4 regions of the Porphyromonas somerae genome follow, and region 4 is predicted to be linked to each of the others. Evidence: riboswitches for the same ligand, from Rfam matches in the RefSeq annotation. Region 4 holds a riboswitch; each other region holds the start of a gene.
The links. Region 4 has a riboswitch for cobalamin ahead of MWL85_RS02720 (sirohydrochlorin cobaltochelatase). Riboswitches for the same ligand answer to the same signal wherever they lie in the genome.
Positions count from the first base shown of each region.

Region 1: it holds a riboswitch for cobalamin, as region 4 does, so the genes downstream of both, MWL85_RS08920 (anaerobic ribonucleoside triphosphate reductase) here and MWL85_RS02720 (sirohydrochlorin cobaltochelatase) in region 4, are expected to answer to the same signal.
Region 2: it holds a riboswitch for cobalamin, as region 4 does, so the genes downstream of both, MWL85_RS09290 (DUF5074 domain-containing protein) here and MWL85_RS02720 (sirohydrochlorin cobaltochelatase) in region 4, are expected to answer to the same signal.
Region 3: it holds a riboswitch for cobalamin, as region 4 does, so the genes downstream of both, MWL85_RS00800 (TonB-dependent receptor plug domain-containing protein) here and MWL85_RS02720 (sirohydrochlorin cobaltochelatase) in region 4, are expected to answer to the same signal.

Region 1 is NZ_AP025559.1:2,067,496-2,070,648, reverse strand. It holds gene MWL85_RS08920 (anaerobic ribonucleoside triphosphate reductase) at 1-1,772, opposite strand, end outside; cobalamin riboswitch at 1,813-2,016, opposite strand; tRNA gene MWL85_RS08915 (tRNA-Ala) at 2,092-2,165, opposite strand; gene MWL85_RS08910 (BT_3987 domain-containing protein) at 2,283-3,153, opposite strand, start outside.
Region 2 is NZ_AP025559.1:2,177,675-2,180,827, forward strand. It holds gene MWL85_RS09290 (DUF5074 domain-containing protein) at 1-1,469, opposite strand, end outside; cobalamin riboswitch at 1,705-1,913, opposite strand; gene MWL85_RS09295 (30S ribosomal protein S16) at 2,103-2,666, opposite strand; gene uvrA (excinuclease ABC subunit UvrA) at 2,870-3,153, shown strand, end outside.
Region 3 is NZ_AP025559.1:204,381-207,533, forward strand. It holds gene MWL85_RS00795 (UDP-glucose dehydrogenase family protein) at 1-475, opposite strand, end outside; cobalamin riboswitch at 1,244-1,469, shown strand; gene MWL85_RS00800 (TonB-dependent receptor plug domain-containing protein) at 1,534-3,153, shown strand, end outside.
Region 4 is NZ_AP025559.1:634,976-638,128, reverse strand. It holds gene MWL85_RS02730 (FimB/Mfa2 family fimbrial subunit) at 1-149, shown strand, start outside; gene MWL85_RS02725 (hypothetical protein) at 156-1,160, shown strand; cobalamin riboswitch at 1,584-1,781, shown strand; gene MWL85_RS02720 (sirohydrochlorin cobaltochelatase) at 1,839-2,786, shown strand; gene MWL85_RS02715 (TonB-dependent receptor) at 2,779-3,153, shown strand, end outside.

The sequences.
Region 1 (3,153 bases), 1.3 Mb from region 4:
CCAATTCCCAGCGTACCGCTATCCAATACCGAGCCTACCTTGTCATTGGGTTTCAAAGCACCGCCTCCCTTCCATACATCGTTGCCCATCATGAATGGGAACTGACGTGCCAGTGCACTCCGTTGGTAGAGATATCGCTCATGCAACTGTTCGCCAACTAGTAGTGCCATCTCTCGTAGCGACTCCTTTAGCTTTTGGATAGATACGCTCAAGATCCGGCCAGAGTCGGCAACCGAACCGCACTCGCGCTCCGCAGCACGACGAGCCTCAATCGCCAGCCTTGGTAGGTTGATAGTGGTAAAGGAGAGATTGCCCCTGCCCACTGAACTTTGTATCCCATTGATATTCTCAAAGACACGGGTGCGACAACCCATCGTTGCAATCTCATACAGATAACGATTAGGATCATCGGCACGCCAAAGTTTATTTTGATTGAAGGGGGTGTCGAGGAATAGGAAGTTGGGGAAGAGTGCCCTTGCTGTGGTCTTGCACGCTTTTAGGAATAGATAGAAGTTGGGTGCTTCAAACTCTAGCTCGCCCCTCATCGCAGCATCAAAGTCGGTAATTGCCAATTCATAGTCACGCTCCGAATAAGAGACCCCCTCCTTCACCTTAAATATCTGAATGGGGAAAACTGGCACCTCACCTCCAGCTCCTAGTCCCTCCATCGTCGCTTCCATCAACTCCTCGATCACCATCTGCCCCTCGGCACTGGTATCGGTGCCGTAGTTAATCGAGCTAAAGACCACCTGGTTGCCGCCTCTGGAGTGCATCGTATTGAGATTGTGGATAAATCCCTCCATCGCCTGGTGCGTATCTCGCCTGGTTAGTTCGCGAGCCTCCGCCACCATCATCTCCAGATCTTCGTAGGCGATAGCATCGTTAGTCACCTTGGAGAGCTCATCATATAGCCCGCGAATCTCCCCCGCACTCGGCATGATGTTGCCTACAGCGTCGGTAATCATCGTTCGCAGTGCCTTCCTCTCAAGGTTCCCCTCACCACTTCTAGCCTTTACCATAAAGGGAATCAGCTCTGCCAAGTGCTTCACAAACGACTTGTATACCCCAGGTGCCATAAAGTAGTCAAAGGCGGGGATTGCCTGCCCTCCGTGCTGCTCATTTTGATTGGTTTGGAAAATGATCGTTGCAAGAGTGGCGTAGCTCTGGATGCTCTGAGGAGTACGGATACTCCCATTCTTTGTGTGGAAACCCCGTTCGTAGAGATCCTTCAGATCGTACTGTACACAAGTGGTGGTCTTGGTGGGGTAGTAGTCGAGGTCGTGTATGTGGATATCCCCACGCCTGTGTGCTTCGGCAAATTCGGGGGAGAGTAGATAGCGGTAGGCATAGTCCTTGGAGACCTCACTCGCGAAGGTCATCATCTGACCAGCTGGAGTGTGGCTACTCATATTGGCATTGCTCAGATTGATATCATTTTCATCGATCCGTACAATCCCATCAAAAGACTTCTTGAGGTCGGTGCGTTTGTGCCGCTGCGTATTGCGCCACTCCCTATAGATAATGTAGCGCTTCGCCACATCGGGGCGCACCTTCATCAGCTCGCCCTCCACAATGTCTTGTACCTCCTCTACCGAAATGGTAGTCTGCTCTATGTGCGACAATACCTGGCAAGTTACCTGCTGTACCTCACCATAATTATCTCCGTTGCCACTCGCTACGTAGGCCTTGAGAATAGCGTTTTCAATCTTAGAGGGGGTAAATGGCTCCTGCACGCCATCCCTCTTAATGATGTAAAGAACTGGATTATTCATATTACTTTAACTCCCGAAAGTTGATTAAATAGGTTTTATAATACGGTAAAATGCATCTGTCGGTCTTCTGACTTATCTCATACACCTCCGTACCTTCCCGCCCACATGGGCAGTGGCAAACGATCGGGGTGCTGTCAAGGCTTCTCAGCCCATCAAGACTTACAGCAGCGGGTACTGTACTGGACTCACACCAGTTTCCCAAGAGGTGAACTCTATCACCTCCACAAATGCACTACAAAGATACCTATTTTTATAGACCTGATAGCATTATATTCAGAAACAAAAATCCTCGGCAGTAACGCCGAGGATATAAAGAAAGTGGAGAATACCGGACTCGAACCGGTCACCTCTACAATGCCATTGTAGCGCTCTAGCCAGATGAGCTAATTCCCCATACTCCCTACAAAGATAACAATAATTAATGATGATAACAATTTATGTCCTGAAAAAGCAGATAAGCCGAAGAATGAGCTCATCCTTCGGCTTATCTATTACTGTTCAGTTAAGTATTTATGGAATAGGGAAGATAAAAGGTTCGCTACCGTTATTTACGAACTTTGCACCACTAGGCATGCTTAGGTGCTTTTGGCTCTTACTCCAATCCCATAGCATAGACTCGTCCTCTGTGATTTCACCTGTTTCTACATTTCTCTTTTTACCATTGAGAGGGTAGTATAGAAGTAGGTTATCATCATTGGCATCTACTAGCTTCCAGGTGTTGTCGAGGATCTCCTTGTCGGTACGTGCCGACTTCCAGAAGCGTACCTCACGAATCAGCTCATTGCTACCGCCAATCCAGAAACCAGTGAGTCCATAAGCTCCAGTACGGATCTCGCGCTCTATGACTTTCACACCATTGACATATACTGAATTAGCCTTACCATCGTACTTAAAGCCGAGCATATACCAGGTATTTGGCTCTGCTGCCAAAGCTTCCTCAGGAATATCAATCTGTGAATTTCCAGTCTTTATCTGTAGCTGATTAGGCTTAATAGTTACGTCACCAAAGCGAATGTAGATCTCGTCGTTCATACTAGAGCCTGTTACCAGCTTGGTACCACAGATTGAGCGGTTATTTTCATTATATGAAGCTCTATTCACCATCACTTCAAGTGTCCAAGTGTCTACCTTAAAGTCGTTGGGGAACATAGATCCATCCTCCGAGCCAGAGCCAACTATTCTAAGAGCCTTTGTGCTGATTCTCTGCTCTAGGACAAGAAGAACCTCGCTCTCGGCATCAATAATGCACTTATTTGAGTTTGTCAACTTTATAGGAAGAGCATAAGTGTACGCAGGATTAAAGACGAGGTCTTTAATTTTCAAGCCCAAAGATTTGATGGATTCGCCACTTTCGAAAGCTATCTCTTTATCTATGCTATAC
Region 2 (3,153 bases), 1.2 Mb from region 4:
AGACGCTTGCTGATAGAGTTAGTTTTAGGATCAATGATAACCATCCCGTGTCCACAGGCAGCGTAAACTTTTCCGCGAGAGAAGACGAGACGGGTTTTGATAGCCCCCTCTGTGGTAAACTTTCCAAAGGTTCCCTCTACGGTCTTATCTATCTTTAGTTTCCTATTTTTATAGACAATCTTGATGATACCAGAGGTCTGCTCCATATTGCTATCGGACCATTGTACATATCCAAGAGAATCATTGCAGATCACTATGTGCTGTGGCCATGTGCCCTCTCCCTTAGGAGATTTGAATACAAACGAATCGGCATACTCCATCTTCATAGTACGGGCATCACACACCACAAAGCGTCCAGCACCATTCATGCGGTCACCATTTTGTGTGATGAGATAGATCTTGCCATTTGCCATATACATGTCTTGGACCACATTGCCTATCTCCAAATGGTTATTGGCATTCTCAAAGATATTGAGATACTCATTATTATTCTTGTCGTAATAGACTATGGTACCATTGACTGTGGTCATATTCCCTTCGCATACTACAAAGGTGCCTGCAGGATCTGTATAGTCAATCGATGCAATCACCTCAATTGAAGCAAGGTAGGTAGCACCATTTCTTCCTAGCCCCATCAGGGTGATGATTCCACCATTGTATGATTGCCCTGGTGTTTGCTTTGGTGCTTTGATGCGAACCATTTTCTTTTGGGCATTGATTTGAAGGCTCCACCCTTCTGGCACCTTAATCTCCTCAATAGTAGCTATATCCTCAGCGGTCAGCTTAATATTCCTTGCTTCATTGAATTTGAATACGTGATAGTGGTACTCTCCTTCAGGCTTCTCAAAGGCAAATATCTCAAATCCTGTTTTTGGGATAGTAATCTCCTCCCCATTGGCAAGGACAAATACCACTGCATTGCTTTCATTTCGGACAGATTGGAAAAAGGAGTCGCCATCTTTTCCCACAGCTTGTATCTCCTTACCCTGATCGTTCTTGATCCTTTCGCCATCTAGGGTCCAGTAACCATCTTTATCCACCCCTATAACAGGTGAGTGACCATCTTGACCATCTACTCCATCCTTGCCGTCTTTTCCAGCAACAGGAATTTTATTGCCATTCTTATCTTTGAGCCATTGGTCTTTGCCACCAAGTGTCCAGTAATATATGCCCTCTTCCTCCTGGATCCCAAGTTCAGGGGCATCTAAGCCATTTTTGATGGTGACTTTTGTTCCGTCATTGAATTTGATTTCGTAGCCGCCATCAATCTCATTGATCTCATCAATGGTCTTTTTCTCTTGCTGTGCTTTCACCACCTTTTGCAGGGTAGAGATGTCAGCTTTTGTTTGGGCAATCTCCTTCTTGATATTTGCAATCTCTCCCCATAGGTCACAATCATCGTATCGATAGCAACCCGAGAATAAGAGGCCCACCAGTGCTAGAAATAGCCAGACTTTCTTTGTTCTCATACTCATTACATCTATTCTAAGTTTCTTATAATCAGCAGCCTCCATTGGTATGGCGATCGCTGAATACATTTATTCAGTGTCAAATGGCTTTCGTGCGGAGATGTAATAGAGTAGCAGGTTGACTAGAGTTTAGGAGTTAATTATGTTTTTGTTTCTCTAGAATTAGCCGTTGCCAATGCAACATTGTAAGCTTAATAAGTATCCCTCTATCTCTAATGCTTCAGTGCCTCGGAAGCCATTAAAGCAGTTATCGGCAGGTCTTCTGACTTACTCCAGCTTTCGCACACCTTCCCAAGAGACACTATGCTCTAAGTGGTATTTTGATAGATTAGCTAAGCTATTTGGAGCTTACAGCAGCGGGTACTGTCTAGGATTTGCACCTAGTTTCCTTTTCACCAATCGCCCTAAGGATAGGGTTATGGCACCGTTAACATCTTATATTCTTTGCAAATGTAACCAAAAGATTTCAAATTGTCCTAAATATCAAAGAGAATAGTTAGGCCGTAGATTCAAATGATCTATTTGAAATTTATGTTCTGTAGAGTGCATCTCACGTAGGCGAGCTGCTTAAATATAAAGGGGTGGTGCAACTGTTGGTTGCACCACCCCTTTTTGTATGCTAGGCGACGTCGCTTACTCTTCAGTAGCGGGAGCCTCCTCTGCTGGAGCCTCAGCTTCGGTAGCAGCCTCTGCCTCAGCCTTTGCAGCTGCTTCAGCTTCTGCCTTTGCCTTCTCCTCCTCAGCCTTCTTCTCAGCTAGAGCAGCCTCACGAGCCTTATTCACCTCACGCTCAGCCTCTAGTGCTTTCTTAGCTGCTTCACGCTTAGCTGCCTCGTCCTTGCTCTTGATCTGAGCTACCTCAGAGTTCTTGCCTTGCTTCCACGCCTCAAAGCGCTTCTGAGCCTCTTCCTCTGAAAATACACCCTTCTTCACACCGCCTTGTAGGTGCTTCATCATCATCACACCTTCGCGTGAGAGGATGCTGCGTGCGGTATCGGATGGGGTGGCACCCACGTTCACCCAATAGAGTGCTCTATCGAACTTCAGGTCGATAGTTGCTGGGTGGGTATTAGGGTTATAAGTCCCCAAAATCTCTACGAAGCGGCCATCACGAGGGGCACGCTTGTCGGTCACTACAATCTTGTATACAGGGTAACCCTTGCGACCGTGTCTTTGCAATCTGATAACTGTTGCCATCTTTGATTTGTAAATAATTAGTGATTAAACTCTGCGCCCCACGGTCTCCCGACACGGGTACACGACCCTACGGGGTGAAACGCAACCGCAAAGGTACCTATTATTTTGCAAGTAACCGACTATTTTGCACAATAAAATGGGGCACTGGGTAGTGGCTCTGATAATTTTAGTAGTTTTGTAGATATTTCAAGTGTATATATATAATGAATGATATCATACTTAAGGGGGTAAGGGTGCATAACCTCAAGGGGGTGTCGCTAGATATCCCGCGCGACCAATTGATTGTGATTACAGGGCTGAGCGGTAGCGGTAAGTCGTCGCTCGCCTTTGATACGCTCTATGCCGAGGGACAGCGAAGGTATGTAGAGAGCCTAAGCGTCTACGCACGTCAGTTTGTCAGCAAAATGGCAAAGCCCGAAGCCGATCTGATCAGTGGCATTCCACCGGCCATTGCGATTGAGCAGAGGAAGTTTAATCGTAGCCCTCG
Region 3 (3,153 bases), 430 kb from region 4:
CCTTTAAGAATTCAGGGTTATTTGCCATGTCTAGCTCGAGTGTTGCGAGCCCTCGCTTGGCATACCCAGCCCTTATTATCTCCTCCACCCGATCTGTAGTCCCCACTGGTATGGTGCTCTTGGTCACCACCAATAGGTGCTTGGTGGCCAATTGTCCTATCTCCTCGGCTACAGCAAATACATACTGAAGGTCGGCTTCCCCGCCCTCGCCAGTAGGGGTGCCGACAGCAATAAAGAGGATGTCTACCTCATTGATCACCTCTCCCAAATCTGTGTAAAAGGAGAGACGTCCTTGGGCTCTATTCTTAGCCACTAGCTCGGCCAGTCCTGGCTCGTATATTGGTATTTCTCCCCTTCTGAGTGCTTCAATCTTGGTTTGATCCTTATCAATGCAGCAGACATTTACCCCCATCTCCGCAAAGCAGGTGCCACTCACTAGCCCCACATATCCTGTGCCAATAATCGCAATATTCATACTTACTTCTCTACCTCGTATTTACAATAGTTGCACTAAGGTACCAAGAATATATTGATTAATCCACTATAGTAACAGGGGTTACGCATTAGAAGTCTCAACAATAGGTGTTAGATTTGATTGAAAGTATCGTTTATATGGGCATAAGAGCACCCGCGAGGGTGCCACTCAGCTAGCCCCCGTGTCGGAGGGGCGAAAGCCCCGAACGACCGGCGGGGGCGGAGTAGACCAATCCTACGACCCTTGTGGTCGCACAACCTTTTGGGGGTGCGACCACAAGGGTCGATTGATATTATCGTACCATTTCCCCCCCGGTCTTCGGCTCTACGAGCCTTGACCGGGGGCTATCTGAATGGCACCCTGGCGGGTGCTGTTTTGGAACCTCCTCCAGAGGTCCTTAACCATAGGCACTCAGCTGAATTCCACTCGGTAAGGATTTTCTAATGCGCAACTCCTGCCTATTGATTTGTCTGGGCTGATGCACGAGAGGTTACTATTTTTTAGTGTAAAGTAGAGTGAGGTGTTGGTCGCTAAAACTGCTTTTATAATGAGCTGATATCCAATGCGGTATAAAGGCGTTAATTGAGTTGCAACTAAGCGTTTGCTTTGTTGCAACTCGCCGTTTGCTTAGTTGCAACTCGTCGATCGCTTAGTTGCATCTCAGTTTTGGCTGTGATCGCCTATTCTTTTTTCTGCTGGTGGGTGGCGTGTTGCGTGTTGTGGAAAATAAATCTTAATTTTTATTGTTTTTGTGTTTCTTTTGGGTACCTTTGCAGAAAGCAGATGGGTATGGTCACTTGTGTACGATGAGTGGCTATTTAATAGGGAATTTGGTGAGAATCCAAAACAGTTCCTGCTACCGTAATGTCTTGAGGAGGTAGGTTGCCTCCGCCTTTCAGATATTCTCTGAAGCCACTGGATTTACTCTGGGAAGGCTTTTCTATTGAAAGGGATAAGACTAAGTCGGGAGACCTGCCTACTTGCCTAGTATTTTTATGGATACTCTTGGCTCAGGAACAGGCTAGTATCCGTGTGTATTTATTTATCGTTATTATATTATGTGCTCACGTAAAAGGTGGAGTGTATGGCACGTGTTTGGGTGCCTGCTTTGCTGTGCTCTTTATGGGGTAGGTGCAGAGGCTCAGTCGCTTCCTAAGGATTCTATTCAGCTCTCGGATCAGCTGGAGGAGGTGGTGGTGACAGGAACAGGTACCCGCCATTATAGTGCGGTAGCACCAGTGCGTACAGAGGTGGTGTCGAAGCAAGACTTGATCAGCATCTCGGGGCATAATCTAGATGGTATTCTGACCACGATATCTCCTTCATTTGATGCTCTGAATAGTGGTATGGGAAGTGGAATCACTCTTGGCGGGCTAGGCAATAGCTACATCTTGGTGCTGGTGAATGGCCGTAGGCTACATGGCGATGTGGGTGGGCAAAACGACCTCGGCAAGATCAGTGCCTCTATGATAGAGAAGATCGAGATCGTCAAGGGGGCAGCCTCTACGCTTTATGGGTCGGATGCCATTGCGGGTGTAATCAATATCATCACCAAGGACTATACCGATACGCCGCTTTCAGTAGTCAATAGCACACGCCTAGGGTCGTATGGGCAATGGCAGCAGAATAATACCATTGCGTGGGGATACAAGACCTTTTCAAGCGTGACCCAATACTCTGGTGATAGGAGCAATGGTTGGCAAAATAGCACGCAGGAGCTTTACCGGAAGGAGCTTTACGAAAATAGCACTACGGAGACTACTAGTGCCTTTTATAATCATCGTATCCAGCAAGAGATCGCTTGGCGACCCAATAGGCAGTGGGAGGTGCGTGGCACAGGTATGCTCTACAAAAAGCGTATTTATCACAAGCCAGGGGGTCCACGGTGGAGACAGTTCAACCTGAGATACAATGACCAGGCAGCCAGTGTGGAGACCACCTACCGACCAAGTGCCTACCAGACCTTTAATCTCTTAGCTAGCTTTGACCGACACGCCTACCACTATGATTATTACAGTCGGTACCTAGATGAGTATTTACAGCCTGAGGTCCTAGATGATGGTAGGCTACATTATGTGCCGATGCCATTTTATTATCAGCCTGGAGAGTCGTCTTTGGAGAGCGACCAACGCCAATACCTACTTCATGCCAAGGGCTCTATGTACTTTGGCACGGACCATCAAGCTACCTTTGGTGTGGAGGGGATTGTGGACCATTTGATTGCTCCCAATCGTATGCCCAATGGCTCAGGATCGGCCTATACCCTCTCGGCTTATGCTCAGGATGAGTGGCAGGTAACTCCTCTATTTAATGTCACGGGTGGCGTGAGGTATTTATACCATAAAGCATTTGGTAGCCATATCACTCCAAAGCTCTCCCTGCAATACCGTTTTGGGGAGAGTGGGTTGCAACTCCGTGGTACCTATGGTCGAGGGTTCAAAACTCCAACCATTAAGGAGATCTACTACGAGTATCAGCGGACGATGATGAGTAAGCTAAGGGTCTATCTGGGTAATCCCGACCTGAAGCCTCAAGTATCAGATTACTTCTCTTTAGGCTTTAGCTATGACCCTAGCAAGAAGCTCTCGATGCATCTATACGGCTCTTATAATCAGCTCAATAATATGATTACCCTAATCCCAGTTCCATTGCCTTCTAAATACCAAAGCGATGAAGGG
Region 4 (3,153 bases):
CCGATATCAATCTCTACTGTGACCACGACTTCACCGTGGAGCTGAAGGTACGCCGCTGTCCTAACTGTTCCGAAGGATATCAAGTCGCTTGGGTGAAGATCAATAACTGGCAGGTACACAGCTACGATACTGAACTAGCTCCGTTATAATTAGGAATGAGACCGCTTTCCTATGGTGCAGGGATCTGCTGTTTACTACTGCTATCCCTCTTTCAGACTAGTTGTACTGACTTAATATTTGACGCACCTTATCCTGACCCTGGTCAGGGTAAGGTGGCGGTTGTTTTTAGTCGTCCCGAACTGCTCTTGCCAGAGGGGACGGAAGAGCACTTCGGAAAGATCACCTCGCTACGTCTGATTGCCACCAACCTGAGAGGAGAGGTGGTGTACAATGGGCGGCTACGCTACAAGGGCGCGGATAGAAACCTCAGTTGGCGTCAGCTGGCGTGTAGTGACCCAGTGGTACTGGATCAGAGCACCTATGAATTCTTTTTCATCGCTAATGAGGAGGGGATCGGTATTCAGGAGGAGACATTTCAGCAGATCCGTAGCAAGCAGGCGTTGCTGCGACTCACCTATTTTATCCCTTTGTCACGCCCAGAGCATCGGCCATTTTTGATCCCATTGGTGGGGCACCTACAGCGACAGTTGCCTCGACAAGAGGAGACGGATCGTACCATTATCCTCTATCCTCAGTTGGCACCATCGGTGGCACTCCTAGAGGTGGATACCAAGGGGTTGTCGATGGAGCGTATCGAGCTGGGGTTCCCTAAGGATCGGGAGGATGGGGGGCTCTTTGGGTACCCCTACTCTAAGGTGTCGGATCGGAGACATGAGATGCACTACTATCCGCTCACCCCATTGGAGAAGGGGGGGACGCTCTACTGTGTTGGTCTGCCTGAGGTGCGCTGTTATGCCCCGGAGCAGCAGCAGTGGCGAGGTCCAGAGCTCAGCGATATGACGCATCTGCGGATCCAGTTGACGAATGGCGAAACGAAGCTATTGCCACTGATGCAGTTGCCCGAGGAGCGACTCCCCAACAGTTACGATGAGTACCTCCGCATCGCGATGGAGCCCGCCCCCATCGGCATCAATGGCCTCATCGAACGCTTCTCCATCTTCCCAGGTGGCCATTACCGCTACCAGCTAAGTAATCTGTAGAGGTATCTCATCGGACAGGTCGGACAGATCGGACAGGTCGGAGCACCCGACAGGGTGCCATTCAGATAGCCCCCGTGTCGGAGGGGGCATTCGCCCCCGAACGACCGGCGGGAAACGAGGACACCCCCACCCCACGACCCTTGCATAACGCCTTATCGGACAAGTCGGACAGGCCGGAGAAGGACCTCACAGAGGTCCGACGGATCCTAGCCCCCCATTCGAGGGCGTCAGCCCGATGAATGGGGGATCAATGACCGCCCACCCCCACGACCCCGGCCGGGGGCTATCTGAGTGGCACCCTGTCGGGTGCTCCGACTCGTCCGACCTGTCCGACTTGTCCGATGAGGCACCCCTCCGCCAAAGGCACCCCAAACCTTTCCCAATATTTGTTAAGTACCCTAAATATTACTATCTTTGTAGGTAGATAAATAGATATGGTGATAGGTTATCCTATTCTTTAGATAGCCTATAAAAGGGAATCCAGTGAAAGTCTGGAGCAGTGCCCGCTACTGTGAGCTTTGAAATAAGCTTTGGATATTCATATTTACCACTGCCTTATCAGGTGGGAAGGTATTCCAAGGTAAAGCAAGTCAGGAAACCTGCCATATCATAGTGTGTATTGTGGTGCTCCGGGGTGCAGAGTGCTGTTATATTGATGTCGGAAACCATTTCAGACTTATGAGGAAATTATTGCTAGGAACTATGGCAGTTCTTATCTCTATGCTATGCCATCAGCAGGTGAGTGCTCAAAACAAGGTGTTTATTGAGGACCCTCTATTTGAAAATTTACAGGAGGGCGATAAAGGGGCCATCTTAATCACACACTTCGGTACCACACACGATGATACCAGAGCTGTGACACTTGATGCCATTAATAAGGCAGTTAAGGAGCGTCACCCCAATCTTGAGGTACGTGAAGCCTATACCTCTCGTATCATCATCAAACGTCTAAAGGATAATAAGGGGATCATCAAACTCAATCCTACTGAGGCCCTACAGCAACTACACAATGAAGGTTATACCCATGTGCTAGTGATCTCCACTTCTATTACCAATGGCGTAGAGGTCACCTCGGTAATCCGTGAAGTAGCCCACCTACCCTTTAACTTTAAGAAGATAAGAGTGGCAACTCCGCTACTATTCCACGAAGCAGACTACGAAAAGCTAATCAAGCTTATCACGGCTGATAGCCAACCAGATATGGCAACTATTTGGGTAGGTCACGGCACCTACGATGTGGCTACTGCACAATACGCGATGCTGGACCACATGCTGATGTTAAGTGGGCACCCTAATGTGATCATCGGCTGCGTAGAGGGCTACCCTTACTACGAGCAAGCACTTCAAAGACTTAAGGCTACAGGACTAAAGAAGGTGGTACTTCGTCCTCTTATGATTGTGGCTGGGGAGCATGCCAAGGAGGATATCGCCGAGGATTGGAAGGAAAACTTAACCAAGGCGGGATTTGAGGTAGAACTAAGGCTCGAAGGACTAGGCGAACTACCTGAGCTACAACAGATCCTCAACGACAAAATAGACTTCTACTCTCAATATAGAAGACTGCTCATTGGAGAGAAGAAAAAAGTCTATGAGGTAACGGGTGAAAAGATGCACGCTGATGATTAATAGACTATTTCTTTCGCTTGTACTAGTTCTGACTGCTTCTATTGCGACAGCTCAGACTTACAAGATAAATGGTCAGGTAGTGGATGAAAAAAATCATCCACTACCTTACGCAGTTATTGCCATAGAAGGCAAAGGCAATGTAGCAGCAGCCGATCAGACTGGTAGCTTCTCGCTCAACTTGAAGTCGGGCAGCTACCTACTCCGTGCCTCACTACTCGGCTATAAAACCACTCATAAAAGGGTGAACCTCTCCAAGAATAGCTCTGTAACCATTCAGCTAAAGGAGGATTATAAGCAACTAGGAGAGGTATTGGTGGTAGGTCCCGACTACAGCAAGCAGATGCAAGAGGGGGTCTACGCTGCCAAA